DNA from 4 places in the Streptomyces sp. Tu6071 genome. Region 2 is predicted to be linked to each of the others. Evidence: riboswitches for the same ligand, from Rfam matches in the RefSeq annotation. Region 2 holds a riboswitch; each other region holds the start of a gene.
What was found. A riboswitch is a leader RNA that binds a small molecule or an ion and turns the genes downstream of it on or off. The one in region 2 is predicted to bind thiamine pyrophosphate.
Positions count from the first base shown of each region.

Region 1: linked by a shared signal. The riboswitch ahead of thiO (glycine oxidase ThiO) and the one ahead of STTU_RS07970 (thiamine ABC transporter substrate-binding protein) in region 2 are both predicted to bind thiamine pyrophosphate.
Region 3: linked by a shared signal. The riboswitch ahead of thiC (phosphomethylpyrimidine synthase ThiC) and the one ahead of STTU_RS07970 (thiamine ABC transporter substrate-binding protein) in region 2 are both predicted to bind thiamine pyrophosphate.
Region 4: linked by a shared signal. The riboswitch ahead of STTU_RS02875 (purine-cytosine permease family protein) and the one ahead of STTU_RS07970 (thiamine ABC transporter substrate-binding protein) in region 2 are both predicted to bind thiamine pyrophosphate.

Region 1 is NZ_CM001165.1:6,037,393-6,044,959, forward strand. It holds gene pknB (Stk1 family PASTA domain-containing Ser/Thr kinase) at 1-1,206, opposite strand, end outside; gene STTU_RS25535 (hypothetical protein) at 1,343-1,753, shown strand; gene STTU_RS25540 (thiazole synthase) at 1,846-2,640, opposite strand; gene thiS (sulfur carrier protein ThiS) at 2,646-2,858, opposite strand; gene thiO (glycine oxidase ThiO) at 2,855-3,991, opposite strand; TPP riboswitch at 4,008-4,118, opposite strand; gene STTU_RS25555 (NAD(P)/FAD-dependent oxidoreductase) at 4,356-5,573, shown strand; gene STTU_RS25560 (Rv2175c family DNA-binding protein) at 5,662-6,027, shown strand; gene thiE (thiamine phosphate synthase) at 6,106-6,813, shown strand; gene metF (methylenetetrahydrofolate reductase [NAD(P)H]) at 6,871-7,567, shown strand, end outside.
Region 2 is NZ_CM001165.1:1,978,813-1,986,379, forward strand. It holds gene STTU_RS07955 (VOC family protein) at 1-68, shown strand, start outside; gene STTU_RS07960 (ABC transporter ATP-binding protein) at 242-1,393, opposite strand; gene STTU_RS07965 (ABC transporter permease) at 1,393-3,294, opposite strand; gene STTU_RS07970 (thiamine ABC transporter substrate-binding protein) at 3,306-4,394, opposite strand; TPP riboswitch at 4,470-4,595, opposite strand; gene rlmN (23S rRNA (adenine(2503)-C(2))-methyltransferase RlmN) at 4,942-6,051, opposite strand; gene STTU_RS07980 (phosphatidate cytidylyltransferase) at 6,314-7,438, opposite strand; gene frr (ribosome recycling factor) at 7,438-7,567, opposite strand, start outside.
Region 3 is NZ_CM001165.1:3,838,012-3,845,578, forward strand. It holds gene STTU_RS15850 (DUF5326 family protein) at 1-104, shown strand, start outside; gene STTU_RS15855 (SsgA family sporulation/cell division regulator) at 587-1,042, shown strand; gene STTU_RS15860 (YibE/F family protein) at 1,284-2,768, opposite strand; TPP riboswitch at 2,840-2,987, shown strand; gene thiC (phosphomethylpyrimidine synthase ThiC) at 2,980-4,782, shown strand; gene STTU_RS15870 (hypothetical protein) at 4,985-5,341, shown strand; gene STTU_RS15875 (hypothetical protein) at 5,486-6,412, opposite strand; gene STTU_RS15880 (metallophosphoesterase family protein) at 6,954-7,567, opposite strand, start outside.
Region 4 is NZ_CM001165.1:684,427-691,993, forward strand. It holds gene STTU_RS02850 (TetR/AcrR family transcriptional regulator) at 1-227, opposite strand, end outside; gene STTU_RS02855 (hypothetical protein) at 494-796, opposite strand; gene STTU_RS02860 (hypothetical protein) at 1,013-1,324, shown strand; gene STTU_RS02865 (M4 family metallopeptidase) at 2,036-4,075, shown strand; gene STTU_RS02870 (carboxylate-amine ligase) at 4,210-5,355, opposite strand; TPP riboswitch at 5,559-5,652, shown strand; gene STTU_RS02875 (purine-cytosine permease family protein) at 5,644-7,080, shown strand; gene thiM (hydroxyethylthiazole kinase) at 7,109-7,567, shown strand, end outside.

The DNA of each region.
Region 1 (7,567 bases), 4.1 Mb from region 2:
GCCCTTGACGTCCTTGACCCGCAGCCCCGCCTCGTCGAGGCGCCCCTTCGCCTCCTTCTCGCTCTTCGCGAGCACGCGCGGGACCTCGGTGAACTGCCCCGCGTTGACGTACCAGACGCCCGCGCCGCCGCACAGCACGACGACGGCGACGACGAGCGCGGACCACAGCCTGCGCCGGGGCCGCCCGGTGCGGGCGGGCGCGGGCGTGGGCAGGACGCTCGTGTGCCCCACGTCCTCGGCCGCGGCCCCCGGGCGCGGCAGGGTCAGCGCGCGCGGCAGCACGCTCGTACGGTCCTCGGCGTTGTCGTGCCCGCCCGCGCGCGCCGCCGGGGGCTCCGCGTCGAGCGCCGCCCCGTCGAGGTGCGCCGTCGTGTCGCGTACCGCCGCGAGGAGGGCCACCGCGTCGCGCGGACGCGCGGCCGGCTCGCGCGCGGCGGCGGCGGCCACGAGCGCGTCGAAGGCCGGGTCGAGGCCGGGAAAGAAGTGGGAGGGGGCGGGGACGTCGGTGTTCAGGTGCTGGTAGAGGACCTGCGCGGGCGAGTCCCCGTGGTACGGCTTGCCGCCGGTCAGCATCTCGAAGAGCACGATGCCGCACGCGTACACGTCGGCGCGCTCGTCGACCGCCTCGTCGCTGATCTGCTCGGGGGCGAGGTACGAGACGGTGCCGAGGACGGCGCCCGTCGACCGCGAGGTGGTGCCCACGCCCCGTACGAGACCGAAGTCCGCGACCTTGACCCGGCCGTCGTCCCCTATCAGGACGTTCTCCGGCTTCATGTCGCGGTGCACGAGGCCCGCGCGGTGCGCGGCGCCGAGGCCCGCGAGGACCGGCTCCAGGATGTCGAGCGCGGCGCGCGGGCTCAGCGCCCCGCGCTCGCGCAGCACGTCGCGGAGCGTGCAGCCGGGCACGTACTCCATGACCAGGTAGACCGAGGCGCCGTCCGCGTTCTGGTCGAAGACGCCCACCACGTTCGGGTGGTCGAGCCGCGCGACCGACTTCGCCTCGTGGATGAACCGCTCGACGAACAGCGCGTCCGTCGCGAGTTCGGGGTGCATGACCTTGAGCGCGACCACCCGGTCCAGGCGCAGGTCGACCGCGCGATGCACGGTCGACATGCCCCCGGCCGCGATGAGCGCGTCCACCCGGTACCGCCCGTCGAGGACCTTCCCGACGAGCGGGGCGTTGTGATCGGCCGGCCTTGTGTCCACCCGGCGAGTCTACGGGGCCGACCGGAGCCGTCCGGGGCGGCCGTGTCACGCGGTGTCAGTGGCGGGTGGCACGGTGGAGGCGGTCACCGGGCGCGCTCGCCCGCCCCCCCACGTGGCCGGACGGAAGGAACTGGACATGAGCTGGGACGTGCTGGTGCTGCGGCTGCCCGAGGGCTGCGCCTCGGTGGAGGACCTGCCCGAGGGCTCCCCCGGGCTTCCCCTCGGCCCGCGCGCCGACGTGCTCGCCGCGCTCGCGGGGGCCGTGCCCGAGGCCGACCTCTCCGACCCGGCCTGGGGGGAACTGGAGGGGCCCGGCTGGTCCATGGAGCTGAACATCGGGGACGCGGAGCCGGTCGACGCGGTCATGCTCCACGTGCGCGGCGGCGGGGACGACGTCCTCCCCGTCGTCCTGCGCATCGCGGAGGCGCTGGGCGCGCGCGCCTGCGACCCGGCGGGCTGGGTGCTCACCGAGGCGGGCGACACGTCGGGGTGGCACGCCTTCCAGGAGTTCCGGGACCACCTGACGGGGGTGCGGAGCGGGGGGTGAGGCGGGACGGGGCGGGGCCGACGCGTCCGCGGATCGCAGCCCCGCCCGCGCGCCGCAGCCCCGTCCGTGGACCGCAGCCCCGTCCCCGTACCTCAGAACGCCGGACGCTCCGGGTCCAGCTCGGCGCGGCCCTCCAGCGGGGAGGACGCCTCGGCGAAGTGGCGGCGCGGGATGCGGCCCGCGCGGCGGGCCAGGCGCCCCGCCTCCGTCGCGTGCCGCATCGCGCGCGCCATCAGCTCCGGCTCGCGCGCCCGCGTCACGGCCGAGGCGAGCATCACCGCGTCGCAGCCCAGCTCCATCGCGAGCGCCACGTCCGAGGCCGTTCCGGCGCCCGCGTCGAGGATCACCGGGACCCGCGCCCGCTCCGTGATGAGCTGGAAGTTGTGCGGATTGCGGATGCCGAGCCCGGAGCCGATCGGCGAGCCGAGCGGCATGACGGCCGCGCAGCCCACGTCCTCCAGCTTCCGCGCGAGCACCGGGTCGTCGTTCGTGTACGGGAGCACGGTGAACCCGTCGTCGACGAGGACCTCGGCCGCGTCGAGCAGCTCCACCGGGTCGGGAAGCAGCGTGCGCTCGTCCGCGACGACCTCCAGCTTCACGAGGTCCGTGCCGAGCGCCTCCCGCGCGAGACGCGCCGTGAGCACCGCCTCGCCCGCCGTGTGGCAGCCCGCCGTGTTCGGCAGCACGCGGATGCCGAGCCGGTCGAGCACCGAGAGCACCGAACCCTGCGTGCCCGGGTCCAGGCGGCGCATCGCGACCGTCGTCAGCTCCGTGCCCGAGGCGGTCAGCGCGCGCTCCAGGACGTCGAGACTGGGCGCCCCGCCCGTCCCCATGATCAGGCGCGAGGCGTACGTGGTGCCGCCGAGGACGAAAGGATCGTCGGCCATGGTGCTCAGCCTCCCTGTACAGCGGTCAGGATCTCGACGCGGTCCCCCGCGGCGAGCACGGTCGCGGGCCAGTCGCCGCGCGGGACGACCGTCTCGTTGACGGCGGCGGCGACGCCCGTACGGGCCCGGCTCAGCCCGGCGACGAGCGCGTCGAGCGTCGTTCCCGGCGGAACGGCACGCTCGGCGCCATTGACTCTCACGGTCAGGTCGAGGTTCACAGCACGGGCTCCGGGGTGTGGGTACGCGTGAATCGCCGGGGACTGAAGGGGAGCGCCGCCTCGGGCAGCGCGTCGTGCGCCAGCGCGTGCGCCATGACGGCGCCCGTCTCCGGGGCGAGCAGGACACCGTTGCGGCCGTGGCCCGTCGCGAGGTGCAGCCCGGGGAGCGCCGTGGGGCCGAGGAGGGGCGCGTTGTCGGGCGAGGCGGGGCGCAGCCCGGCACGGGTCTCGGTGAGGGCGAGTTCCGTGATGCCGGGGAGCAGTTCGTGCGCGTCGCGCAGCAGGGCGTACACGCCGCCCGCCGTGACCGTCGTGTCCCTGCCCCGCTCCTCGCTCGTCGCGCCGACCACGAGTTCGCCGTTCTCGCGCGGCACGAGGTAGAGGCTCCCGCCCCGCACGACCGCGCGCACCGTGCGCCGCAGGAAGTCCGCGTACGCGCCGTCCATCCGCAGCCGCAGGACCTGCCCCTTCACGGGCCGTACGGGCACGGCGACCTCGGGCGGCAGCCCCTCCAGGTCCGTGCTGAAGCACCCGGCCGCGAGCACCGTGCGCGCCGCGTCGAGGCGCGCGCCGTCCGCGAGGACGACCCCGCGCGCCCGCTCCGCCTCCACCACGAGCCGCGCCGCCCTCGCCCGCCGGAACTCCACCCCGGCCCGCGCGCAGGCGACGAGCAGCGCCCCCACGACCCGGCGCGGATCGACCTGGTGGTCGCCCTCGACACGCAGCCCGCCCCGTATCCCCGGCGCGAGCATCGGCTCCAGACGACGGCACTCACGCCCCGTCAGCCACTGCGCGTCGAGCCCGCGACGCGTGTGCAGGGCGTGGAGTTCGCGCAGTTCGGCGCGGTCGTCGGCGTCCAGCGCGACGGCGAGCGTCCCGCAGGTCCGGTACCCGAGGTCCCGCCCGCTCGCCTCGCCCAGTTCGGCGGCGAACTCCGGCCACCGCCGCGCCGAGGCGAGCCCGAGCGCGAGCAACGCCTCCTCGCCGTGGTGCGGTTCGGTGACGGCGGCGAGCATCCCGGCGGCGACCTGCGCCGCCCCGCCCCCCGGCTCCGGATCGACCACGGTCACCCGCGCCCCGCCGAGCGCGGCCCGCCACGCCGTCACGAGCCCGACGATCCCGCCCCCGACCACGAGGACATCCCCACCACTGGCCACCAAGCCCCCTCCCTTCGCCGGAATGACCCGGATCAGGTTCATACGGTCGGAGGCCGCAGCCCCCCTCTCAGCCCGGTCCGCCCGGACTCCCGCGGTGTGCGCGGCACAGCTTAGGCGGTGCGGGCGCGGCCCCCGGCGGCGGTCCCCGCTCCACCCGGGCCACGGGCCGTCCCGTCCCGGCCCCTCGGCCCCGGTCGTACGGCCTCCGCCGGGAGGCCCCGGCCCCGGTCCCGATGGCCCCCGGTCCCCGGTCCCGGATCGTGGGCGGAGGGTCGGTGTGGGCGGGATCTCTTGCGGGCTCGGGCCCGGGGGGTGGGGTGGGCGGCCTAGAGTTGCGGGCGTGAGCGGAGACCGGGAGCAGCAGGGGCGGGTCGTTGTCGTCGGCGCCGGGATGGCGGGCGTGCGGACCGTCGTGGCGCTGCGCGAGGAGGGGTACGGCGGGGACGTCGTACTGCTCGGTGAGGAGCCGCACGCCCCGTACGACCGCCCGCCGCTCTCCAAGTCCGTGCTCCTCGGCAGCGCCGAGACCTCCGCCTTCGACGTCGACTTCGCCGCGCTCGGCACCGAACTGCGCCTCGGGGTCCGCGCGAGCGGACTGCGCGCCGCCGCGCACGAGATCGACACGAGCGAGGGCCCGCTCGGCTACGACCACCTCGTGCTCGCGACCGGCGCCGCGCCCGTACGGCTCCCCGGCACGGCCCAGCACCCCCACGTCCACCTCCTGCACACCCTCGACGACGTGCGGGCCCTGCGCGAGGTGCTCGCGCGCCGCGCCGAGGTGGCCGTCGTCGGCGCCGGCTGGATCGGCGCCGAATTCACGACCGCCGCGCGCGAGGCGGGCTGCGCCGTCACCGTCCTGGAGGCCACCGGGCACCCGCTCAGCGGCGCGCTGCCCGCCGAGGTCGCCGCGCCGATGGCGAAGTGGTACGCCGAGGCGGGCGCCCGGCTGCGGACCGGCTCCCGCGTCGCCGCCGTCGAGGACACGGCCGTCGTGCTGGAGGGCGGCGAGCGCGTACCCGCCGACGCCGTCCTCGTCGGCATCGGCGCCCGCCCCGTCACCGGCTGGCTCGAAGGCTCCGGCATCGACCTCGCCCCGGACGGCTCCGTCCGCACCGACGCCTGGCTGCGCACCTCGCTGCCCGACGTCCACGCCGTCGGCGACTGCGCCTCCTTCCCGTCGCGGCGGTACGGGCGGCGCCTCCTCGTCCACCACTGGGACAACGCCCTCCAGGGCCCGCACACCCTGGCCGGCGTCCTCACCGGCGAGCGCGCCGAGCCCTACGACCCGGTGCCCTACTTCTGGTCCGAGCAGTTCGGCCGCTTCGTGCAGTACGCGGGCGACCACGCGGGCGCGAGCCGCCTCGTGTGGCGCGGCGCCCCGGACGGGCCCGCCTGGTCCGTGTGCTGGCTGGAGGAGGACGGGCGGCTCGCCGCCGTGCTCGCCGTCGGCCGCCCCCGCGACCTCGCCCAGGGCCGCAAGCTCATCGCCTCGGGCGCGACGCTCGACCCCGCGCTCCTCGCGGACCCGGCGCGACCCCTGAAGACGGCCGTGCGCTGAGCCGCTCACCGGGCCCCGTTCCCCGGGCCCGTCGCCCGCGGGGACCCTCCCGCTACCGCCCGGCCGCCCGGGATGGCACGCTTGTCCCGTGACCCAGATTGATGCCAAGACCGAAGCGCTCGTCCCCGAGTGGCTCAGCCTCCCCGACATCGCCGAACGGTTCGACGTCGAGGTGACCCGGGTGCGCCAGCTGGTGAAGGAGGGCCAGCTCGTCGCCGTCCGCCGGGGCGAGAACAACGCGCTCTACGTGCCCGCCGCCTTCCTCGACGGCAACCGCACCGTGCGGGGACTCGCCGGGCTGCTGACCCTGCTGCGCGACGACGGCTTCGACGACGTGGAGATCATCCAGTGGATGTTCACCCCCGACCCGACGCTTCCCGGCACCCCCGCCCAGGCCATGAGCGAGAACCGTGGCACGGAGGTGAAGCGCCGCGCCCAGGCCCTGGCCGTCTGAGCCGGGCCGCGGGACCACGGTGACGCCCACCCCTGGGCGAGTGGCATGATCGTCAGGTCATACGAACAGGGGTGGGACATGCCGGACCGGACACCGCACGCGGCGGCGCGCACCGTACTCGCGGACGCCCGTCTCTACCTCTGCACGGACGCCCGCAAGCACCGGAACGACCTCCCCGCCTTCCTCGACGCCGTCCTCTCCGGCGGCGTCGACATCGTCCAGCTGCGGGACAAGAGCCTGGAAGCCGCCGAGGAACTGGAACTGCTCCAGGTCTTCGCCGACGCCTGCCGCCGCCACGGCAAACTCCTCGCCGTGAACGACCGCGCCGACGTCGCCCACGCCGCCCGCGCCGACGTGCTCCACCTCGGCCAGGGCGACCTCCCCGTCCCCGCCGCGCGCGCCCTGATCGGCCCCGACGCGCTCATCGGCCGCTCGACCCACAGCGAGGCGGAGGCCGCGGCGGCGGCCGTGCAGGACGGCGTCGACTACTTCTGCACCGGCCCCTGCTGGCCGACCCCCACCAAGCCGGGCCGCCCGGCGCCCGGCCTTCCCCTCGTGCGGTACGCCGCCGCCCTCGGCACCACGCGCCCCTGGTTCGCGATCGGCGGCATCGACGCGGCCCGCCTCGACGAGGTCCTCGACGCGGGCGCGCGCCGCGTCGTCGTCGTACGCGCGCTGACCGAGGCCGAGGACCCGGAGCACGCGGCCCGCGAGCTCGCCCGCCGGTTGCGCGCGCTGCCCCTGGGGACGCCCTCCGTCCAAAGCGTGGACAAGAAGTCCGCGTAACGGGCATAACGCCCTTCCGTAGCGCCCTGACCGGCGGCTACTGGCTACCCTGCCCGTATGGCCTCCGGCACCGCATCCACCTGGACCTCCGAGCACCCGACCGTGGCGGAGGTGCTCGCGAGCGGCAAACGCTCCTACTCCTTCGAGTTCTGGGCGCCGAAGACCCCGAAGGGCGAGCGCAACCTGTGGAACGCGCTGCGCCGCGTCGAGGCCGTCGCGCCGAGCTTCGTCTCGGTGACGTACGGCGCGGGCGGCAGCACCCGTACCGGCACCGTGCGCGCCACGCAGGCGATCGCCGAGAACACCACCCTCGTCCCGGTCGCCCACCTCACCGCCGTCGAGCACTCGGTCGCCGAACTGCGCCACATGATCGGGCAGTACGCGGACGGCGGCGTCCGGAACATCCTCGCCGTGCGCGGCGACCCGCCCGGGGACCCGCTCGGGGACTGGGTGGCGCGCGAGGACGGACTGACCTACGCCGCCGAACTCGTCCGCCTCATCAAGGAATCGGGAAATTTCTGCGTGGGTGTCGCGGCCTTCCCCGACATGCATCCGCGCTCCGAGAACTGGGACTCCGACGTCCGGTACTTCGTCGACAAGTGCCGTGCCGGGGCGGATTACGCGATCACGCAGATGTTCTTCGATCCGGCCTCCTACCTGCGCCTGCGCGACCGGCTCTCCGCCGCCGGGTGCGAGACCCCGGTGATTCCCGAGGTCATGCCGGTGACGAGCGTGCGCCAGCTCGAACGGCTCT
Region 2 (7,567 bases):
CCTTCACCGACCCCGACGGTCACGTCTGGGAGGTCGTCTGGATGGACCCCACGCAGATCCAGGAGTGAGCCACGCGACGTCGCGCAACGGAGGACGGGGGACGTCGCGTCAGACGGAACTGCGCGCCGTCGCGTCAGATCTCGCGCAACGTCGCAACAGACGGTGCGGCGCACGCGACGTCGCGCCAGGCTCCGCGTACGTCGCGCGCCGCGTCGGCCACCACGCGGCGCGCGTCGTGGCGCTAGTCCAGCACCACGACGTCCTGGGCGTCGAAGACGACGCCTACACGGTCCCCGCGTTCCGGTGCCTCGTACAACGTGCACGTCGCCTCGATCTCCGGCGCGTCGTGGGGACGCAGTCGTACCGAGACGTGGGTGCCATGGAAGGTCCGTGCCACGACCTCGCACGGAAGGCCGCCGGACTCCGCGACGAGGCGCACTCCCCCGGGCCGTACGAGCACCGTGTGCTCCCCTGACGCCGCCGTGACGCTTTCGTGCAGCGGCAACCGCCCCCACGGCGTCTCCGCGACGCGTCCCGTAACCCGGGCGCGTACCAGGTTGCCGAAGCCGAGGAAACGCGCGACGAAGGGATCAGCGGGGCGCCGCCAGACGTCGAGCGGCGCCCCGGACTGCGCGATCGCCCCGTCGCGCATGATGACGACCCGGTCGGCGAGGGCGAACGCCTCTCCCTGGTCGTGCGTCACGGCGAGCACCGTGGTGCCCAGCGCGGTGAACAGCTCGCGCAGCTCCTGCACGAGGCGTTCGCGCAGCGTCCTGTCGAGTTGTCCGAACGGCTCGTCGAGCATGAGCAGGCTGGGCCTGGGCGCGAGCGCGCGCGCCAGGGCGACGCGCTGCTGCTCGCCGCCCGAGAGCGAACCGACGCCGCGATGCCCCGCGTCGGCCAGTCCGACGAGCGACAGCAACTCGGCCACCCGCGCTTCGCGCTCACCCGACGGCATACGCCGCATGCGCAGACCGAACGCGACGTTGCCCGCGACGTCGCGCTGCGGGAAGAGCTGATGGTCCTGGAACATGAGTCCCACGCCGCGCCGGTGCACCGGCACGTCGCGCTGATCCTCGCCCCCGAGCCACACGCTCCCCGCGTCGAGCGGCTGCAAGCCCGCGACGGCGCGCAGGAGCGTCGATTTCCCGCTCCCGCTGGGCCCCAGGACGCAGACGACCTCGTGCGTGCGCACCGACAGGTCCACCGCGTCGAGCGCCGCCCGCCCGTTCCCGAAACGCACCGTGGCCCCGTCGACGCGCAACGCGGCCCTGGGCTCCGCTTCCCCTTGTCGCACGCCGACGACGCGCGACGTCGCGGCCCGCGCCGTCCCCCCGTCGCGCGCCGAAGCCTCGGCGGCGTTCTCGCGACGTGCACCACTGGAGCGCGGCATCAGCGCGACCTCTCCTTCGTAAGGGGCCCCTCGGTGGGGGCGGTGACCGCGCCGTCCGGGCGCAGCGCCGGAGCCTGGCGCGGCTTCGTGACGGCGGCGGGGCTGGACCGTGCACGGCCGGACGGACCCCTGCCTCCTTGGCCCACGTCGCGTGGGCGCAGCCGCTCCAGGACCAGCAGGGAGACGACGCACACCAGCATGAGGACAGTGGAGAGCGCCATTGCCTGCCCGTAGTTCAGGTCGCCGGGACGTCCCAGGAGGCGCGCGACGGCGACGGGCAGCGTCGGGCTGTCCGGGCGGGCGAGGAAGACGGTCGCGCCGAATTCGCCCAGTGACACGGCGAAGGCGAAGCCGGCGGCCACGAGCACCGCGCGACGTACCAGCGGCAGATCGACCTCCCACCACACCCGCCACGGCGACGCCCCGAGCACCGACGCGGCGTCGCGCAGCCGTTGGTCGACGGCGCGCAGCACGGGAAGCATCGTCCGGACGACGAACGGCGCGCCCACGAGTGCCTGAGCGAGCGGGACGAGAATCCAGGACGCGCGCAGATCGAGCGGAGGCTCGTCGAGCGCGATGAGGAAGCCGAAGCCCACGGTGACCGCCGACACCCCGAGCGGCAGCATCAGCAAGGCGTCGAATCCGCGGAGCAGCCGGGATACGCCGCCCGGCCGGCCGTCCTGCCCCCGTCGCTCACGGCTGAGCGCGACGGCGGCCAAGCCGCCGACGACGAGGGCGATGAGCGTCGCCACGGCCGCGTAACGCAGAGAGTTGCCGACCGCCGCGATGGGAGCGACGAGGAAGGTGCCTCCGTCTGCGGAACCGAGGGCCCGGAAGTAGGTCAGACCGAAGCCGTCCGGGGTGTCGAAGGCGCGCAGGACGAGCACCGCGAGCGGCAGCACGAGAAGTACCGCGACGACACCCAGGACGCCGCTCAGCAGCGTCCACTGCGCCACGCCGCGTGGCCGCCGCGCCGTGCGCGACGGGTCCACGAGCCGCAACGTGCTCTCGCCCCTGCGCAGCACCCACGCGTGCAGAGCCAGCACCGCCACGACGGCGCCGAGCTGGACGAGCGTCAGCACCGCCGCCGTGGAGAGATCGAGCAGCTGCGCCGTCTGCCGGTAGATCTCCACCTCCAGCGTCGAGTAGGCCGGGCCGCCGAGGATCTGCACGATCCCGAACGACGTGAAGGTGAACAGGAACACCATCAAGCCGGCCGACGCCACGGCGGGAGCGAGCGCAGGCAGCGTGACCGCCCGCCAGGCCCGCCAGCGCGAAGCGCCCAGGGTGCGCGCGGCGTCCTCCTGCCGCGTGTCCAGCTGCGCCCACAATCCGCCGACCGTGCGCACCACGACGGAGTAGTTGAAGAAGACGTGGGCCGCGAGGATCGCCCAGACCGTGGTGTCCAGGCGCACGCCCCACAGCTCGTCCAACAGCCCGCCGCGCCCGAGTACGGCGAGGAAGGCGCTGCCGACCACGACAGTGGGCAGGACGAAGGGCACCGTGACGACGGCGCGCAGCACGCCCTTCCCGGGGAAAGCAAAGCGCGCGAAGACGTACGCCCCGGGCAGTGCGAGGAGAAGGGTCAACGCCGTGGACACCAGGGCCTGCCACGTCGTGAACCAAAGCACGTCGCGTATGTCGCGGCGCCCCAGGACATCCGCGACGGCGCCGAGCTGCCACCCCGCCGAGGTGTGCAGCCCACGCCCCACGATCGCCGCGACGGGATAGCCGAAGAACAGCGCGAAGAAGAGCGCGGCGGCCGCGACGAGGAGCAGCACGGTGACGCGACGTCGCGTCACGGGACGCGCCGGGGTGAGGCGACGTCGCGCGGGACGTCGCGACGTGTCAGCGCGACCTACGGCGCGCGCCGACGCGTCGTGCGGCGTCCCAGGCGACATCCCGCGCGACCTCACTTGACGACCAGTGAGGTCCAGGCGTTGATCCAGTCCTCACGGTGCTCGGCGATCTTCTGCGGCGCGACGGTCCGCGCTCCGTCGGCCTCCGCTCCGTACCGCGTGAACAGATCCGGCAGCGCCGTCCCCTTGACGACCGGATTGACGAACATCTGGAGCGGCATGTCCCGCTGGAAGGTGTCGCTCAGCAGGAAGTCGAGGAGCGCCTTGCCGCCCTCCGGGTTGGGCGCACCGTCGAGCAGACCCGCGAACTCCGTCTGCCGGAAGCACGTCCCGGTCGCGACACCCGTGGGCGCGTCCTCGGGCCGCGGATCCGCGTAGAGGACCTCGACGGGCGGGCTGGAGGCGTACGAGACGACGAGCGGCCGGTCGCCGCCCGCCTTGTGTCCACCGGCGGAGCCCGAGAACTCCTCGTTGTACGCCTGCTCCCAGCTGTCCACGACCTTGACGCCGTTGGCGCGAAGCTTCTTCCAGTACGTCTGCCACCCCCGCTCCCCGTACTGCGCGACGCTTCCGAGGAGGAAGCCGAGACCCGGCGAAGACGTCGCGGTGTTCTCCGTCACGAGCAGGTTCTTGTAGGCGGGGTCGGCGAGGTCGGCGAGGGTCTTCGGCGGGTCGAGCTTCTTACCCTCGAAGTACTTCTTGTCGTAGTTGACGCATATGTCACCCGTGTCGATGGGGGTGACACGGTGCCGCTTGCCGTCGAGTTGGAGGTCTGCGGGGACGGCGGAGAGTCCCTTCGCCTCGTACGGCTGGAAGACTCCCTGATCCAGGGCGCGGGACAGCAGGGTGTTGTCGACGCCGAAGAAGACGTCGCCCTGAGGACGCCCCTTGGTGAGGACGGCCTGGTTCACCGCCTGACCGGCATCGCCGCTCTTGAGGACCTTGAGGCGGTACCCGGTCTTCTGCTCGAACTTCTTCAGCACGCTCTTGGAAGCGGCGAAGGAGTCGTGGCTGACGAGTGTGACGGTCTTGCCGCTCGACGGGCCGGCATCGGCCGCCGAGTCGTCGCCGCAGGCGGCGAGGCCGGTAGCGGCCAGACCCGCCGCGACTATGGCGGCGACGGTCTTGCGTCGGGTGGACATGAATTCCTCCTGGGGTGGCCAGGAGAAGACGCGGCCCTGCCCGCGGCCGGCGAGGCCGCGGGCAGGGCACAACAGCATGAGTGGTGACCGAACTCCCTACCCGGAATGACCCGGGCGAGGTTCAGAGGGTCTGCGACCTGTACACCGGTGACCGGTGTGGTGTCGCACTCTCAGCGCTGTGGCGCTCCCCTGTCGGAATGTGTACGTCGTACGGAGTATGAAGATGTCGCGCTCCCGGACGCGCCGCGAGCGATGCTGCTCTCCCACCCTATCGCTACGCCGCGCGGGGCACCGGTGCCGTCCAGGCCGCACCGCGTGCGACGTGCCTCGCGCCGTCCACGCCACGTCGCGTGCCCCACGTCCTCGCCGCCTCGCCTGCGCGACGTCCACGCCGCATCGTGCACACGACATGCCCTGCGCCTGCCCCGCCGCATCCTGCCCACACCCACGCACGCCGCGTCGCACGCCACCACGTCGCGTCGCGGCACCACGTCACCTCGCGGCACACGCGGCACCCCGCCGCCCTGCGCCGCCGCGCCATGCTCCCTCAGCGCTCCGCCGCCGCCAACTGCCCGCACGCGCCGTCGATCTCCTGCCCCCGGGTGTCGCGCACCGTCACCGGCACACCATGAGCCGCGATCGCGTCCACGAAGGCGCGCTCGTCCTCCGGCCGCGACGCGGTCCACTTCGACCCGGGCGTCGGGTTGAGCGGGATGAGGTTGACGTGCACGCGCTTGTTCTTCAGGAGCCGGCCCAGGAGGTCGCCGCGCCACGCCTGGTCGTTGATGTCGCGGATGAGCGCGTACTCGATCGACACCCGCCGCCCCGACTTCTCCGCGTACTCCCACGCGGCGTCCAGAACTTCACGTACCTTCCACCGCGTGTTGACGGGCACCAGCGTGTCCCGGAGCTCGTCGTCCGGGGCGTGCAGCGAGACGGCGAGCCTGCACTTGAACCCTTCGTCCGCGAAACGATGGATCGCGGGCACCAAGCCCACGGTGGACACCGTGATGCCGCGCTGCGAGAGCCCGAGCCCGTCGGGCTCCGGGTCGGTGAGCCTTCGGATGGCGCCCACGACGCGGTTGTAGTTGGCAAGAGGCTCGCCCATGCCCATGAAGACGATGTTGGAGAGCCTCGCCGGTCCGCCGGGAATCTCCCCGTCGCGCAGCGCGCGCATGCCCTCGACGATCTGGTGGACGATCTCGGCCGCCGAGAGATTGCGGTCGAGGCCGGCCTGCCCCGTCGCGCAGAACGGGCAGTTCATGCCGCAGCCCGCCTGCGAGGAGATGCACATGGTGACGCGGTCGGGGTAGCGCATGAGCACCGACTCGACGAGCGTGCCGTCGAAGAGACGCCACAGCGTCTTGCGCGTCGTGTCGTCGTCGCACGAGATGTGCCGCACGACCGACATCAACTCGGGCAGCAGCGCCTCCTGGAGCCGCCCCCGCGCCGCGGCGGGGATGTCGGTCCACTGCGCCGGGTCCTGGGCGTAGCGGGCGAAGTAGTGCTGCGAGAGCTGCTTGGCGCGGAACGGCTTCTCGCCGATGGCGGCGACGGCCTCCTTGCGCTCGGCGGGGCTGAGGTCGGCGAGGTGACGAGGGGGCTTCTTGGCACCGCGCGGCGCGACGAAGGTGAGTTCTCCCGGTGCGGGCGGCATGGGCCAATACTCCTCAGATACGGTGCGGCGCCGCGCGCCCCTGGGGACGCGACGACGCGCCGGGTGGGCGCCTCGGGGGCGGCGTACGGTGCGCGATGTCGCCCTGCGGGGCGCGACGCGGCGTGAGGCCGTACACGAAAGGGTCCGCCGTACGTCACGGCGGACCCTTTCAGCGTAACGCGCGCCCGGACCTCACCCCGAGTCGAAGGAGAGGCATCAGCCCCAGCCCGGCACGGACCTCGTCGCGAAAGCCGCCCGGCCCTCAGCCCGAGCCGACGAACAGGACGAGCAGCAGCCACACGACGGGCGCCGTGGGCAGCAGCGAGTCGAGCCGGTCCATGATGCCGCCGTGGCCGGGCAGCAGCGTTCCCATGTCCTTGATCCCCAGGTCCCGCTTGATCATGGACTCACCCAGGTCGCCCAGGGTGGCGCTGCCCGCGACGGCCAGGCCGAGGAGCAGCCCCTGCCACCACTGACCGTCGTCGATCATGAACTGCATCAGCAGCGCGCCAGCGACCATGGCGAAGCTCACCGCGCCCAGGAGTCCCTCGCGCGTCTTGCCGGGGCTGATGCGGGGGGCGAGCTTGTGCGTGCCGAAGCGCCAGCCCACCGCGTACGCGCCGGTGTCGCTCACGACCGTGAGCACGAGGAAGAGCAGCACGCGCCGCGGCCCGTCGTCCGCCGTGAGCAGCAGCGCGACGAACGTCGCGAGGAACGGCACGTAGAACGTCGCGAAGACGCCCGCCGTGACGTCGCGCAGATAGCCCTCCGGCGGCTGGAACATCCGCCAGAGGAGCACGACGAGCGCCGTCAGCGCCATCGCCACCCACGCGCCCTCGGCGCCCCGCACGTAGCCCGCGACGACCATCGCGACGCCGCCCGCCGCGAGCGGAATCAGCGGCGCCTTGATCTGCTTGCGCTCGGCGAGGCGGGAGGTCAGCTCCCACAGGCCGACGACGACGGCGAGCGCTATGACGCCGACGAAGACGGCCTTGACGATGAACAACGACGCGACGACAACGACGCCGAGACCGAGGCCGACCCCTATGGCCGCCCCCAGGTTCCGGCCGGCGCTCTTCTTCTGCCGGCCGGGGCTCGGTGCCGGGGACGGCTGCGCGACCGGGGTCGCGGGCGGTACGGGCTCGGTCCGGCCGGGCTCCCGCGGCACCTCGTCGCGGAACAGGGGACCACTCAGCCGAGCGGCCCCCCGGTCGTCGTCCTGGTCGCCGCCGTTCGCGGGTACGTCGGGCACGATGGGCATGGGCCGAGTCTCTTGGACGTCATGCCCTTCGTACACGGGACCCGCCGAGGCAGCCCCCTGTCCGGAGGTGGGCCACGGCTCGCCGTATCCGGTACGGGACGGCGCGTCCCAGGAGGAGTCGTTCATCAGACCTCAAGCAGCTCGGATTCCTTGTGCTTGAGCAGCTCGTCCACCTGCGCGACGTACTTCGCGGTGGTGTCGTCGAGCTCCTTCTCCGCGCGGCGCACCTCGTCCTCGCCGGTCTCCTTGTCCTTG
Region 3 (7,567 bases), 1.9 Mb from region 2:
TCGGCCTGCTCTTCAAGGTGCTCGTCTTCGTCGTCGTGGTCGCGGCGCTCGTGTTCGTCGTGCGCAAGTTCAAGGAGTCGGCGGGGCCAGGAAGCCGGCGCTGAGCGAGCGGCCCGCGCCGGTCCGCGCCGCGCCCGTCGCGCGGCCACCGGCGGGGGAATTCCGCGTCCCGGAGTTGACGGAACACCCCCCGAATGGGTGTCGTCGACCATCAACTCCCGTCCGGAGGAGCGCCCTTGTCCTCCACTGATGCATAGCTCTGCGTGACGCTTGGGCCGTCGGTGTTGCCGCCCGGGGCCGGTGTGTTCGTATGGTCCATGCGGGCCGAAGGGGTGAACGTGGAGGAATCCCCGCGCGCCTTGCATGTGCGGAACCCCTGGGGGCAGCCGGAATACGGGTGATCGGTGGCGGGGATTCCACGAACCGCCCGACCGGAAACGGCTCGGACGGATTTTCCCTCACGTTTCTTCCCGCAATCAGCAACAGCGGGATCACGCGCTGTGATGTGATGTGTTCACTGAGCTAGATGTCAGGAGTGTCAGGGGATTTGCCCCTGGCAAGGTGACGGCAATCGACGGGGTTGGCGATGCGCGAGTCCGTACAGGCAGAGGTCATGATGAGCTTCCTCGTTTCCGAGGAGCTCTCGTTCCGTATCCCCGTCGAGCTTCGCTACGAGGCCGCCGATCCCTACGCGGTACGGCTCACCTTCCACCTGCCCGGTGATGCCCCGGTCTCGTGGACGTTCGGGCGCGAACTGCTGGCGGACGGCATCGACGAGGCGTGCGGCGACGGGGACGTGCGGGTCTCGCCCGTGGAGCCGGAGCCCCTGCTCGACGGGGAGGGCCCCGGAGAACTGCACATCAGGCTCCAGGTCGGCACCGACCAGGCCCTCTTCCGGGTGGGCATGGCGCCGATCGTCGCCTTCCTCGACCGCACCGACCGCCTCGTCCCGCTGGGCGAGGAGCGCGCCTGCGCCGACTTCGAGAGCCACCTCGACGACGCCTTGCACCGCATCCTCGCCGAGGAGCCGAGCGCGGGCTGAGCCCGCCCGGAACCCCCAGGCCGGAATCCGCCCGGAACCCTCGCCGGGAACCGGAGCGACGCCCACCCCCGTGCCGCGTCGGGTCCGTCGGCCCCTCGCTCGCGGCGGTCCGCCCGCCCGTCGTGCCCGCAACGGCCCGCCCGCCCCTCGCGCCCGTCGCGGCTCCGTGCCCGTCGCGGCTCCGTGCCCGTCAGGTCCGTCGTGCCCGTCGTGGCCCCGCGCCCGCCCGCGTGCCCGCCCCTCAGCGTTTCCTGCGGCGTCCGCCGCCCCCGAGCAGCCGCCCGGCGGATACGGGGCCGGGCACCTCAGGTCGCGGCGGAACGCCCCCGACGCCGGACGACGGCGGGTGCGGAACACGGTCCGCCGAGACCACGAGGGTCGCGAGCGCCGTCGTGACCGGCACCGAGGCGACCAGGCCGATCGAGCCGACGAGCGTCCGCACGATCTCCTCGCCGACGAGTTCGCTCGTCGCGACCGCGCCCACGTCGCTGCGCGCGAGCGAGAAGAGCAGCAGGAGCGGTAGCGCGGCCCCCGCGTAGGCGAGAACCAGAGTGTTGACCACCGAGGCGATGTGGTCGCGGCCGATCCGGAGCCCCGCCCGGTACAGCGCGCGCCGCGTCATCCCGGGGTCGGCCTGGTGCAGCTCCCAGACGGCCGAAGTCTGCGTGACCGTCACGTCGTCGAGCACACCGAGTGAGCCGATGAGGACCCCTGCCAGGAGCAGCCCGCTCATGTCGATGTGCGGGTAGAGCCCGTGGATGAGCCCCGTGTTGTCGTCGGTGTTGCCGGTGAGCGCCGCCCAGCCGATGAAGAGCGAGCCCAGTACCCCGATGAGCAGCAGCGAGGTGAGGGTGCCGAGCACCGCGACGGAGGTACGTGCGCTGAGGCCGTGGCACAGGTAAAGGGCGATCAGCATGATGGCGCTCGCCCCGACCACCGCCACGACGAGCGGGTTCGACCCCTCCAGGATCGCGGGCAGGATGAAGAAGGTCAGCACCAGGAAACTCACCGCGAGCGCCACGAGCGCCATGAGGCCCCGCAGCCTTCCCACCGCCACGACGACGAGCGCGAAGACCGCGGCCAGCAGCACCATCGGCGGGGTACGGCCCACGTCCGTGACGGAGTACTGGAGGGCGCGCGGCGCGTCGGGCGCGTAGGCGAGGACGACCAGCTGGCCCGCGTGGAGCCGGCGCGAGGCGTCGGGGCGGATCAGCTCGGGGTAGCGGTGCCCCTTGTCCTTCCCCTCGGTGATCTCGACCGTCGCCTGCTCGCAGACACCCGCCGCGTGCTCCCCCGAGCCCGCGCCGGATTCCGCGCCCGGCCCCGACGCCCCCGTACCGCCGGACGCCGAGGAGCCCGTACCGCCTGCCGAGGGGTCCTGCGGGCCGTTCCCGCCGCCTCCCGCCCCCGCGCCGCCGCCCCCGGCCGCGTCGTTGCAGCCGACGTGCTCGATGCCCGTGACCTTGCCGCTGACGGTCTGCCGGTCGAAGCCGACGCCCGACCGCTCGTGTGCCCCCGGAGCACCGGGCCACAGCAGGACGAGCCCGGCGACGACGGCGGCGGCGAAGGGGACCAGGACAGCCGCGATGACCGTGCGCAGCCGCCGTGAACCGGGCGTCGCCGGGCCGTGGTGGTGGTTGTGCTCGTGGCCCGGGGCTCGGCCGCGGTCCTCCGGGGGCGAGGGGGGCGGTGCGGGCGCCTGAGGCGTGGGAGGTGGCGTCGTCACCGGCCGATCATCGCAAGAACGGAGGGGGCCCTCTGGCCAGCACGCCCGGACGGACGCTAGCGTGGGACGCGATTTGTCCCCGCGGGAGCTCGGAGCACCGGGCTGAGAGGGCGCTGATCTCCTCGTACGGCCGCACGCGCGGCCGGAGGACGAACGCTGCGCCGACCGCTGAACCTGTTACCGGGTAATGCCGGCGTAGGGAGTAGGTCTCATGACCACATCGGACGCGCACACCCCTGCCTCCGCGCAGCAGCACGACACCACCGCACCCACCCGCGCTCTCGGCGCGCACAAGGCGTACGTCGAGGGCGAACGGGCCGGGCTGCGGGTGCCCGTGCGGAGGGTGCACCTGAGCGATGGTCGCGCGCTGACGCTGTACGACACCTCGGGCCCGTACACCGACCCGTCCGTCACCACGGACGTACGGCGCGGGCTCGACACCCCCCGCGCACCGTGGATCGCGGCGCGCGGCGACACCGAGACGTATCCGGGCCGGGTGGTACGGCCGGAGGACGACGGTCTCCAGCACACCGTCCCGCGTGGCGGCGCGGGCGGCCTCGACGCGGTCTTCCCCGGGCGTCCGCGCCGCCCGCGTCGCGCCCGCTCGGCGGCGCCGGTGACGCAGCTCGCGTACGCGCGACGCGGCGAGATCACGGCGGAGATGGAGTACGCGGCGCTCCGCGAGGGCGTCGCCCCCGAGGTCGTACGCGAGGAACTGGCCGCCGGGCGGGCCGTACTGCCCGCGAACATCAACCACCCCGAGAGCGAGCCGATGGTCATCGGCAAGCGGTTCCTCGTGAAGATCAACGCGAACATCGGCAACTCGGCGGTCACCTCCTCGATCGAGGAGGAGGTCGAGAAGATGACGTGGGCGACGCGCTGGGGCGCCGACACCGTCATGGACCTCTCGACCGGGCGGAACATCCACACCACCCGCGAGTGGATTCTGCGCAACTCCCCCGTCCCCATCGGCACCGTGCCGCTCTACCAGGCGCTGGAGAAGACCGGCGGGAAGGCGGAGGAGCTGAGCTGGGAGCTGTACCGCGACACCATCGTGGAGCAGGCCGAGCAGGGGGTCGACTACATGACCGTGCACGCGGGGGTGCGGCTCGCGTACGTGCCGCTCACCGCGCGCAGGACCACCGGCATCGTCTCGCGCGGCGGCTCCATCATGGCGGCGTGGTGCCTCGCTCACCATCAGGAGTCCTTCCTGTACACGCACTTCGAGGAGCTGTGCGAGATCCTCGCCGCCTACGACGTGACGTTCTCGCTCGGCGACGGGCTGCGGCCCGGCTCCGTCGCGGACGCCAACGACGAGGCGCAGTTCGCCGAGCTGCGCACGCTCGGCGAACTCACCGCGGTCGCCCGCGAACACGGCGTGCAGACGATGGTCGAAGGTCCCGGGCACGTACCGATGCACAAGATCAAGGAGAACGTCGAGCTGCAGCAGGAGGTGTGCGACGGGGCGCCGTTCTACACGCTCGGGCCGCTCACCACGGACGTCGCGCCGGGCTACGACCACATCACCTCCGGCATCGGCGCCGCGATGATCGCGTGGTGGGGCACCGCGATGCTCTGCTACGTGACGCCGAAGGAACACCTCGGGCTCCCCGACAGGGACGACGTGAAGACCGGTGTCATCACGTACAAGATCGCCGCCCACGCCGCCGACCTCGCGAAGGGGCACCCGGGGGCTCAGGAGTGGGACGACGCGCTCTCGCAGGCGCGCTTCGACTTCCGGTGGGAGGACCAGTTCAACCTGTCGCTCGACCCGGAGACGGCGCGGGCCTTCCACGACGAGACGCTGCCCGCCGAGCCTGCGAAGACCGCGCACTTCTGCTCCATGTGCGGGCCGAAGTTCTGCTCGATGCGGATCAGTCGGGACATCAGCGAGCGATTCGGGGCGGAGAGCGAGGCGGAGTTGAGCAAGGAGGAGATCGCGGCCGGGATGATGGAGAAGTCACGGGAGTTCGCCGCGTCGGGGAACCGCGTGTACCTGCCGCTGGCGGAGTGAGCGGGAGCCGTCGGGCGGGCCGGGCCGGGCTCCTCATGGCGTGTCCCGGCCCGGTTCCGGGCCCATTTCACCGCCCGGTCGCGGGTTTCCTCCGGTGCTGAGCGGCAACCCGCAGGCCATGACTGGAGAGAACCCGCAGACCAAGCACTCCCGCGACGCCGTGGCCGCTTCGGCCTCCGCGCCCGGGACCGACAATGCCCCGGTGGCGGCAACAGCGTCGGAGAAGGCCGATGCGGCGCTCTCCGTGGCCGGGGCGAAGACGGAAGAGGCCACCGAGGCGGCACGGGCACGTGCGCGCGCCGCCGGAGCGGCGGGCAAGCGTGTCGAAGCGAAGGCCAGGACGGGCGTGGACGCCGGGCGGCGCAAGGTCTCCGAGGTCTCGGAGAAGGCCGTCGCCTCGGCGGGCACGGCCTGGGGTACGGTCCGCGAGCACAAGGTGGCCGCGGCGAGCGCGGGCGCCGGGCTGCTGACGGTGGCCACTGCCTCGTTCCTCGCGGGACGGAAGTCCGGCGTACGAGCGGTGGGACCGCTCACGCGGCTGACCGGCGGGAAGCTGTAGCGAGGGGAGTTCCCCTCGGAGCCCGATGTTTCACGTGAAACATCGGGCTCTTCCGCGTGCGGGGGCGGGTGCCGAGGGGGATGGCGTGGGGTGGGGCCGCCCGAGCGGGGGCGACGGCTTGCGATGTTTCACGTGAAACATCGCTCACTCCGGGCGGTGTTCCGGGCCGCCGAAGTCGGGGCTGCTGAAGTCGGGGCTGGAGTACCGGGGGCGGGAGGCCGCCTCACCGTCCGCCTCGGGGCTGCTGAAGCCGGGGCGGTGGTAGCCGAGTCGGGGCATACGGGAGGCACCGCCGCTGCGGCTCGGCACGGGCCCGTCCTGCGCGGGGCCCTCCTCGCCCGGTGGGCCCTCCCCGCCGTGCTCCTGGAGGCCCGCGTCGTTCTGGAAGTGCTCCTGGAAGAAGGGCAGAAATCCCTTCTCCAGAAGGGCACGTCGCCAGTCGGCGCGGGCCCGCTCCACGCCCTCGGCCTCCGGATCGGGTTCGGCGGTTCGCGCGCGGCGCGGGTCGGCGGGGAGCGCGGTGGCTCCGTTGCGCAGGGCGGCGAGCAGCAGGGCGACCCCGGCGACGAGGATGGCGGCGGCTGCGAGGAGGGCGAAGATCCAGCCCGCGGTGAGCAGGGCGTCGCCGATGACGTGCTCGCTGTCCACGAGCCGCAGCAGGTAGCCGATGAGCAGCAGGACGACGGCGGCGACCGCGGCGAGCACGGGGGTGAGCGCGGCGACCACGGCGACGGCCCCGGCTCCCGATGCCTCCGTCACCTCACCGAGCGCGGCGGCGAGCCCTCCGCCCTCCTGCGCCCGCACCGGTACCTCGGCCCTCTCGGTGTCCCCGGACGCGCGTATCCGCAGGTCCTCGCGGACTCTGACGTAATGCCGGTACTCGGGCGCGGCGGTGGCGGCGATGAGGCCCGCCGAGCCGAGCGCCAGGGCCTTCAGCCGCGTGGCGGGGAACTGCCCGTCGGGGTCCGGCGCGGCCGGCCGCGGGACGGCCTGGCGCAGGGCCTCGTCGAGGACTCGCTCGAACTCGGGGTGGTCCTCGGGCAGCAAGTGCGGAGCGCTGTTCATGTGCATCCCCCGATGCTCCGTAGGGCCAAGGCGCCCGCTGGGTGCGGGCAGAGGGCGGAAGCGGAGGAGAGCCTGCTACGGATAAGGCGATGGTAGGCCGGGGACGGCGCAGGGTAACAGGGTGTTTCCGGAAATTGACCGGTCGTACAGGGGGACGCGGCGGCACGTGCGCCCCCCGCACGCCGGGTGGCGCGCCCGTCCGGGCAGGCCGGGAGGGGCGTACGGGCGGCGGGCGTGCTCGTGCGCGGGGCGGTGCGGGATCGCCGTGCGCCGGAGCGGGCACGGAGTGCGGGTGGGTGGGGGTGGTACGGGGCCGTGGCGGGGCGGCGCGGATCGTACGGGGGTGGTGGCGGGGGCGGCGCGGGGTGGCGCGTGCGGGGGCCTTCGGCGCGGCGCGTGCGGGGCCGTGCGGCGCGCGGGTACCCGGGGCGGCGCGGTGATGGCCGGGGGGGGCGTACGGCGCGTGCGGGTGGTGGGTGCCGTACGGGGCGTGCGGGGTGGTGGGGCAGCGCGGGGCGTGCGGGGTGGTGGGGCAGGGCGGGGGGTGTCAGGCCGGGAAGGGCACCTGACGTACCAGCAGCGTCCCCGTCATGGTCACGCCGCCGTCCATCGCGACGGCCAGGCGGTCCGCGTAGATGTGCGGGTCCTCGATCACCGGACGCGGGGTCTCCTCGCCGTCCTCGGTGCCGACATCGCCGAGCAGGTACGGGATGGGGCTGTGGCCGTGGATGATGCGGGAGCCGCCGAAGGTGTCGAGCAGTTCACGTACCGCCTCGGGGCCCGTCCGCTCGTCACGGAAGGCGAAGCGCTTGGTGAACTTGCGGAAGAGGTCCCAGCATTCGTCAGGATCGTTGCGCGTGAGGACGTCGTGGATCGTGTCGTTGACGGCCTCGATCGTGGAGCCGTAGTCGAGGTAGGCGGTGGTGTCGGAGTGCACGAGCAGGTGCTCGTCCTCCTCCACGATCGCGTCGAGCCGGGACATCCACTGGAGATGGACGTCCTGGAGGCGGTCCATGTCCGTCTTCTGGCCACCGTTCAGGAGCCACGCCGCCTGGAAGGTGGCGGTGCCCGCTCCGGAGCTGACCGGGGTGTCGCCGAAGCGGCGGGCGCCGAGGAGGAGCAGCTCGTGGTTGCCCATGAGGGCCTTGCAGTAGCCGCCGG
Region 4 (7,567 bases), 1.3 Mb from region 2:
ACGCCTTCGTCGATGACGACGAACGCGTCGTCATGGCTGGCGAAGTAGTTGAAGAAGGTACGGGGCGAGACCCCGGCGGCCTCGCTGATCGCCTCGACCGTGACGTTCTCGGCCCCGTGCTCCGCGGCGAGCCGGATGGCGGCCTCGGCGAGGGCGGCGCGGGTCGCGCGCTTCTTCCGCTGCCGGAGCCCGCCGCCGGGCGCGTGGTCGTTCGTCACGCCCTGCATAGTAGGCAAAAATGCAGAGTCTGCAAAATGCTCCGGCGTGCGGGCGGTCGACCAGCGCGAACGGCGCCTCCGCGCGCCGGGCACGGCGAGGGCCCGGCGGTCAGCCGGAGCAACAGCGCGCGGACGCGGGGCGACTGGGGTGCGGCGGGATCAGCTTGTTGAGCCCCGGCTCGCGGAAGCGGGTGCACCTCACCACAGAGCCCAACGGCGAGTGCCAGGTCGGCACGGGAGGGGAACGACGGTTTGGACGAGCCGCGGCCCGCTCCTCACAGCGGCGGCGCGCCGTTCCCCGTCGCCCGGCCCGATTCCCGCGTGTCCTCGCTGACCCACTCCAGCAGGATCTCCCCCTCGGCGCCGGTCGGGAGGCGCAGGAGGAGGGCCAGGCCGCTCAGGTCCGCGAGGGCGCGGGAGCCCGCCGCCGCCTCCAGGGTCGCGGTCCAGGGTTCGCCGCGGCCCTCGGGGCCGTCCGAGGGCTCCAGGACCGTGAGGGACACGACCACGTCGATGCCGGCCGCGCTCACCCCCGTGCCCTCGCCGAGCAGCAGGGCGGGACCTTGGTAGCTGCGCATGCGCGTTCTCCTCTCCGCCTCTCTCCGCCTCCAGGCTGCTCCGGGTGGGCCGGGGACGCATCCCGGCGAGACACATCCCGGCGGCCCGGGGCGCACGGGACCACTTCGACACCTTCGTACCGTTTGACAGATATGGCCGCGATGGGACGCTGGAGAGTGCGGGTACCGCAGTCGCGCGCCCCGTAGGCCGGGGCCCCGCACCACCCAGGAGGCCGCATGTCGAAGCACCACCGCTCCCAGTCCGAGGAGAACAGCCCCCGTCGCGGGATGCCCCGCAGGCCCGACGACGACCGGCTCGCCGCGCGTGCGGAGGAGGAGCGGGTGCGGGCCGGGCTCGACGCGTACGACCCCGCCGACGTACCTCCGGCGACGGACACGAATCCGCCCGGGCGGGTGACGGAGAGCCCCGAGTACCGCGACGAGAAGACGGAGCTCGACCGCGAGGTCCGCAGGGGCGAGGCGCGCCCGGACCAGCTGGAGGCCCGCAAGGAGCGCGACCCGTACCCGCCCACGCACTACGACGACTGAGCGGGACCCGCGCGGGAGGAACGGCGGCGCGGCACGGACAAGGGCGTGAGCCCGGTCCGTGCCGCGCCGCCTTCGCACACGCCGCGCCGCCTTCGCACACGCCGCGCCGCCTTCGCACACGCCGCGCCGCCTTCGCACACGCCGCACCCCCCTCGCACGTGCCGCACCGCCCCCGTGTACGGCGCCCCGCCTTCGCCCCAACGCCCCGTCTCAGTAAGTGAGTTAAGCGGGCCCGACCACGCGGGCGTACGCCGGTCCGGGGAGACGCGAGGGCGGCGCGCGCCGCCCTCGGCCGCGCGGGGACGCCTGCCGCCGCAGTTTCCGGCCATCCAGGGCTCAAACCTGGTGATCTATGCGCGTCAAAGGTGCGGGTCCCGGGAGGAAGAGGAGGGAAACGGGCGGTCCGGACGATTCAGCGGGCGGCGACATTGCGGGCACATGTCGACGGGGGACGAAGCGGGGCTTTCCCGGCCGGACGGCAAGCGGCTTCTTTTCCAATTCTTTCCCCGGGAACGGGTCCGCATAGCGACCCCGCGCGTCCGGGAGCCGAACGGAATCCGCCAACCTCGTGATGCGCACCTGACATTCAGCGGCCGGGGCTGCCACAGTCTCCCTCGGCCAGCGGTCGGCACGCTCCTTCCCCACCGCCCACCGCGGGCCCTTCGTCACCCCACCGGCCGCCTGTGCGCGGCCCGTTGAAGGAGCCCTTCCTTGAGACGAACCTCCTCCCGCCGCGCCGCCGCCACCGGCGGCGCACTGCTCGCGGTCTCCGCGCTGCTGACCGCCGCGATGCAGACGGGCGTGGCCACCGCCGCGCCCTCCCCCACCGGGAAAGCCGCCTCGGCGGCCAGGCCGGGAGCCCTGCCGGCGAAGCTGTCCCCCGCACAGCGCGCCGAACTCATCGCCAAGGCACAGAAGAAGAGCGCCGCGACGGCGGGCGAACTGAGCCTCGGCGCCCAGGAGAAGCTGGTCGCCCGCGATGTGATCAAGGACCAGGACGGCACGCTGCACACGCGCTACGAGCGCACGTACGACGGACTGCCCGTCCTCGGCGGCGACCTGGTCGTCACCACGAACCCGGCCGGTGAGACCGGCAAGGTCGTACGGGCCTCGCAGGCGAAGCTCAGCGGCGTGAAGACCACCGCGAAGGTCCCCGCGGCGACGGCGCAGAAGCAGGCGCTCGGCGCGGCGAAGGCGCAGGGCGCCGCGAAGCCGGCGACCGACCAGGCGCCGCGCAAGGTCGTGTGGCTCGCCGAGGGCAAGCCCGTACTCGCGTACGAGACCGTGATCGGCGGGCTCCAGGAGGACGGCACGCCCAACGAACTGCACGTCGTGACGGACGCCGCGACGGGCGCGAAGCTGTACGAGTACCAGGGCATCGAGAACGGCACGGCCAACACGCAGTACAGCGGCACAGTGACGATCAGCACCACGAAGTCGGGTTCGACGTACAACCTGACGGACGCGACGCGCGGCGGCCACAAGACGTACACCCTCGCCAACAAGACCTCGGGCACCGGGACGCTCGTCTCCGGTCCCGACGACGTGTGGGGCGACGGGAAGGGCACCACTCCCGAGACGGCGGCGGCCGACGCGGCCTACGGCGCGCAGGAGACGTGGGACTTCTACAAGAACACCTTCGGGCGCAGCGGTATCCGCGGTGACGGCGTGGCCGCCTACTCGCGGGTGCACTACGGCAACCAGTACGTCAACGCGTTCTGGGACGACAGCTGCTTCTGCATGACGTACGGGGACGGGGCGGGCAACGCCGCGCCGCTCACCGCGCTCGACGTCGCGGGCCACGAGATGAGCCACGGCGTCACCTCGGAGACCGCGGGCCTCAACTACAGCGGCGAGTCCGGCGGTCTCAACGAGGCGACGAGCGACATCTTCGGGACGGGGGTGGAGTTCTACTCCAACACCGCGACCGACCCCGGTGACTACCTCATCGGCGAGAAGATCGACATCAACGGCGACGGCACCCCGCTGCGCTACATGGACAAGCCCAGCAAGGACGGCGCCTCGGCCGACAACTGGTCGTCCACGCTCGGCAACAAGGACGTGCACTACTCCTCGGGCCCCGCGAACCACTTCTTCTACCTCCTCTCGGAGGGCAGCGGCGCCAAGACCGTCAACGGCGTGAGCTATAACTCGCCGACGTACGACGGGCTTCCGGTCACCGGCATCGGCCGGGACAAGGCGCTCCAGATCTGGTACAAGGCGCTCACCACGCAGTTCACCTCCACCACCAACTACGCGGGCGCCAGGACCGGCACGCTCGCGGCGGCCTCCTCGCTCTACGGGGCGACCTCGGCCGAGTACAAGGCGGTGCAGGACGCCTGGGCGGCGATCAACGTCGGCGCCCGCTCCGGCGGCGGCACGGACCCGGGCAACGGCGGCGGGACGGTGTTCACCTCCACCACCAAGGTCGCGATACCGGACGCCGGTTCGGCCGTCACCTCCTCGCTCGCGGTGACGGGTCGCAGCGGCAACGCGCCGTCGAACCTGTCGGTCGCGGTGGACATCACGCACACCTACCGCGGTGACCTCGTGGTGGACCTCGTCGCCCCGAACGGCACGAGCTACCGGCTCAAGAACTCCAGCTCCTCGGACTCGGCGGACAACGTCAAGGCCACCTACACCGTCAACGCCTCCTCGGTCGCCGCCAACGGCACGTGGAAGCTCAAGGTGCAGGACGTCTACTCGGGCGACAAGGGCACCATCAACGGCTGGTCGCTGACCTTCCCGTAAACCCCCTCGCAAGATCTCGGCGGAACTGGACCCCCCGCCGGACGCGACGCCCCGGCCACCTCAGGTGGCCGGGGCGTCGTCCCGTATCAACTGCCTTTACCGAAAGGGGGTTTCCCCTCTGTGCCGGGCGTCCGTCAGCCCACCACTCCCCACTCCCCCACGTCCCCCGGCGCCTGCCCCCGCGCCGCCGCCCGCTGCCGCCGGGCCGGTTCGCCCCGGTGGAGGAGGTCCCGGACCACCGCATTGACCTCCTCCTCGTCCCCGAGGTCCGCGAGCGCCTCGCCGACGTGGGCGAGCAGGGCCGCGACCGCTTCGCCCGCCGGTACGGCCGTGCCGCTCTCCGGGTGGACGAGCGAGCCGCCGAGCCCGTACCGCGCCGCGGTCCACAGCGCGGCGGCGACGTCGTGCGCCGGGACCGGCGCCGGGACGCGGCCCGCCGCGCGCTCGCGCAGCGCCGTGACGACGAGCGCGCGCGTGAGCCCTGCCTGCGCGGCGACCTCGCGCACGGTCGGCATGACATCGGCGACGCGCACCTCCAGCGTCGGGACGTGCGCGGACGGGCGGGCGAGCCAGTAGGCGTTGCGGGCGCGTTCAGGGAGGACACCGGTCGCGAAGAGCCTGCGGTGCGTCGCGTCGTAGTCGGCCGCGTCCGTGAAGTACGGCGGGATCTGCGTGGTGGGCCAGCGCGAGAGGACCATGGTGCGCCAGCTCGCGAAGCCGGTGTCGACGCCGTGTTCGTAGGGGGAGTTCGCCGAGAGGGCGAGGAGCACGGGCAGCCAGGGGCGGACGTGGTCGAGGGCGTGCACCGCGGCCTCGCGGTCGGGGACGCCGACGTGGATGTGGCAGCCGCAGGTCTCGGTGCCCTGGGCGAGGAGGCGGTAGAGCCCGGCGACGTCGCGGTAGTGCGGAGCCTCCGTCGGGGTGCGGGGCGGGGCCTGGCGTGCCGCCGTGCCGTGGGCGAGGACACGGCAGCCGGCCTTTCCCGCCGCCTCGACGAGGCGCTCGCGCGCGGCGGAGACCTCGGCCCGCAGCTCGGGCAGGCCCGCGCACACCGGGCTCGTGGTCTCGATCATGCTGCTGAGCAGTTCGCGCTGCGGGACCGTCACCGCTCCCTTGGGGTGGAGCCTGTGGTGCACGTCGAGCACCCGTTCGGCGGCGTCGACCGGGACCAGGGTCTCGGCGTCGACCAGCAGGAACTCCTCCTCGGCGCCGAGGGTGGGGGGTGCGCTGTGGGCCGCGGGTAAGCCCGCGCCCCCGCTCTGCGTTGCGCTGGCGGGCATGCGGCAGCTCCTCGTGAAGTGGAGTGGGACGCGGGAGGCCCGAACGGCGGGCCCCGGGGCCGGGCCTATCCACTTTGCCGCCGGCGGAAAGGTCGCAGGAGAGCGCATACGGGGCGCCCCGGCGCACGGAGGCCGTGCTTCCGCGATCCGGGGGCGCGAAGGTCCTTCGCGGCGCCGCGCGACCAGGCGTTACGCTGGCGGCATCACCGGACACGGGGTGCCCCGCCAGGGGCTGAGATCACACCCGTCGAACCTGAACCAGCTCGTACTGGCGGAGGGATGTCTTCCATGTCATTGCCGCATGCCCCCGGTCACGCCCCGGAGGGCACGGCCCTTCAGCGCTCGGACCCGGCCTCCCGTGTCTTCGGCGGCCGGATGCCCGAGGCCCCCGGCGATCTGCGCGTCGAGGCGCGCGGCATCGCGCCCGTGCCCGACGACCGGCGCTACGGCGGTCCGGGCAGGCTCTTCACGGTGTGGTTCGCGCCGAACCTCACCATGACGGGGGTCTTCACGGGGACCCTCGGCATCGTCCTCGGTCTCGACTTCGCGACCGCGCTCGCGGCGGTCGTCGCGGGCACGCTCCTCGGGGCGGTGCCCGTCGCGTACCTCGGTACGTGGGGCAGCGGGACCGGGGCCGGTCAGCTCCCGCTCTCGCGGCTCGCCTTCGGGCCCGCCGTCGTGCTGCCGGGGGTCCTCCAGTGGCTCTCGTCGGTCGCGTGGGACGCGCTCATCGGCCTCTTCGGCGGGGACGCGCTCGCGCGGCTGTTCGACTGGCCGTTCTGGCTCGGGGTGCTCGTGATGATGGCCGGGCAGGGCCTCGTGGGGGCGCTCGGTTACGAGGCGATCCACCGGCTCCAGAAGCTCATGTCGTTCGTCCTCGCGGTGGCCTTCGTGATCCTCGCCGTGAAGATGCTCGACGGCGTGAGCCCGGCGGCCTCGGGCAGCGCGCACGGCATGGACCGCTTCGGCGCGATCATGCTGACCAGCACGGTCGCGCTGAGCCTGTCGCTGTCCTGGGCCCCGTACGCGAGCGACTTCAGCCGCTATCTGCCGACGAAGACCTCGCGGACGCGGATGTTCTGGTACACGCTGCTCGGTGTGAGCCTGTCCTTCGTCGTCGTGCAGACGCTCGGTCTGTGGGGCGCCTCGGTCTTCACCGACCAGACGGCGGGCGGCGTCGAGAAGCTGCTCGGCGGGGGCTGGCTCGGCGCCTTCGGGCTGCTCGCCGTCGCGCTCGCCGCGCTGTGCAGCAACGCGATGAACGACTACAGCGGCTCGCTCGCGCTCCAGACGGTCGGCGTGCGCGTCCCGCGCCCACTCGCCGCGGCGGGCGCGGCGGCGCTCGGCTTCCCGCTCGTGCTGTGGATGCACGCCGCCGACACGACCGCGCGCTTCCAGAACGTGCTGCTCTTCGTGGGCTACTGGATTCCGGGGTTCGTCGCCGTCGTCGTCGTGGACTGGCGCGCGCGGGCCGGGGCGAGGGCCCGTACGGGTACGGGGCTCGACCTCGGCGTCGAGAGCGCGCGGCCCGTGCCGTGGTGGCCCGCGCCCCTCGCGTTCCTCGTCGGTTTCGCCGCCGCCGTGCCCTTCATGAACACCTCGCTGTACGCGGGCCCGGTCGCCGACGCGCTGCACGGCGCGGACCTCGCGTACTACGTCGCCTTCGTGGTGGCGCTGCTCGTCTACGCCCCGCTGCGGCTGCGCGCCGGCCGCGAGGCCGCGTGATCCCCGTACCACCCCTGGGAGTCCTGCCATGACCACTGAGCCCCTGGAAGCCACCCGTGCCGCGCTCGCGCGGGTGCGCGGCGCCGAGCCGCTCGTGCAGTGCCTGACCAACACGGTCGTCACGAACTTCACCGCGAACGCGCTGCTCGCGCTCGGGGCCTCGCCCGCGATGGTCGACGTCCCCGGGGAGGCGGACGCCTTCGCGCGGGTCGCGGGCGGCGTCCTCGTCAACCTCGGCACGCCCCACGCCGAGCAGCGCGCCGCGATGACGGAGGCGGCGACGGCCGCGCGCGAGGCGGGCACGCCGTGGGTGCTCGACCCGGTCGCGATCGGCGCGCTCCCGGTGCGTACGCCACTCGCGCACGCCCTGCTCGCGCTCGGACCCGCGGTCGTACGGGGCAACGCCTCGGAGATCCTGGCGCTCGCCGGGGCCGGTGCGGGCGGGCGCGGCGTGGACGCGGCCGAGAAGGTCGAGCAGGCGGCGGAG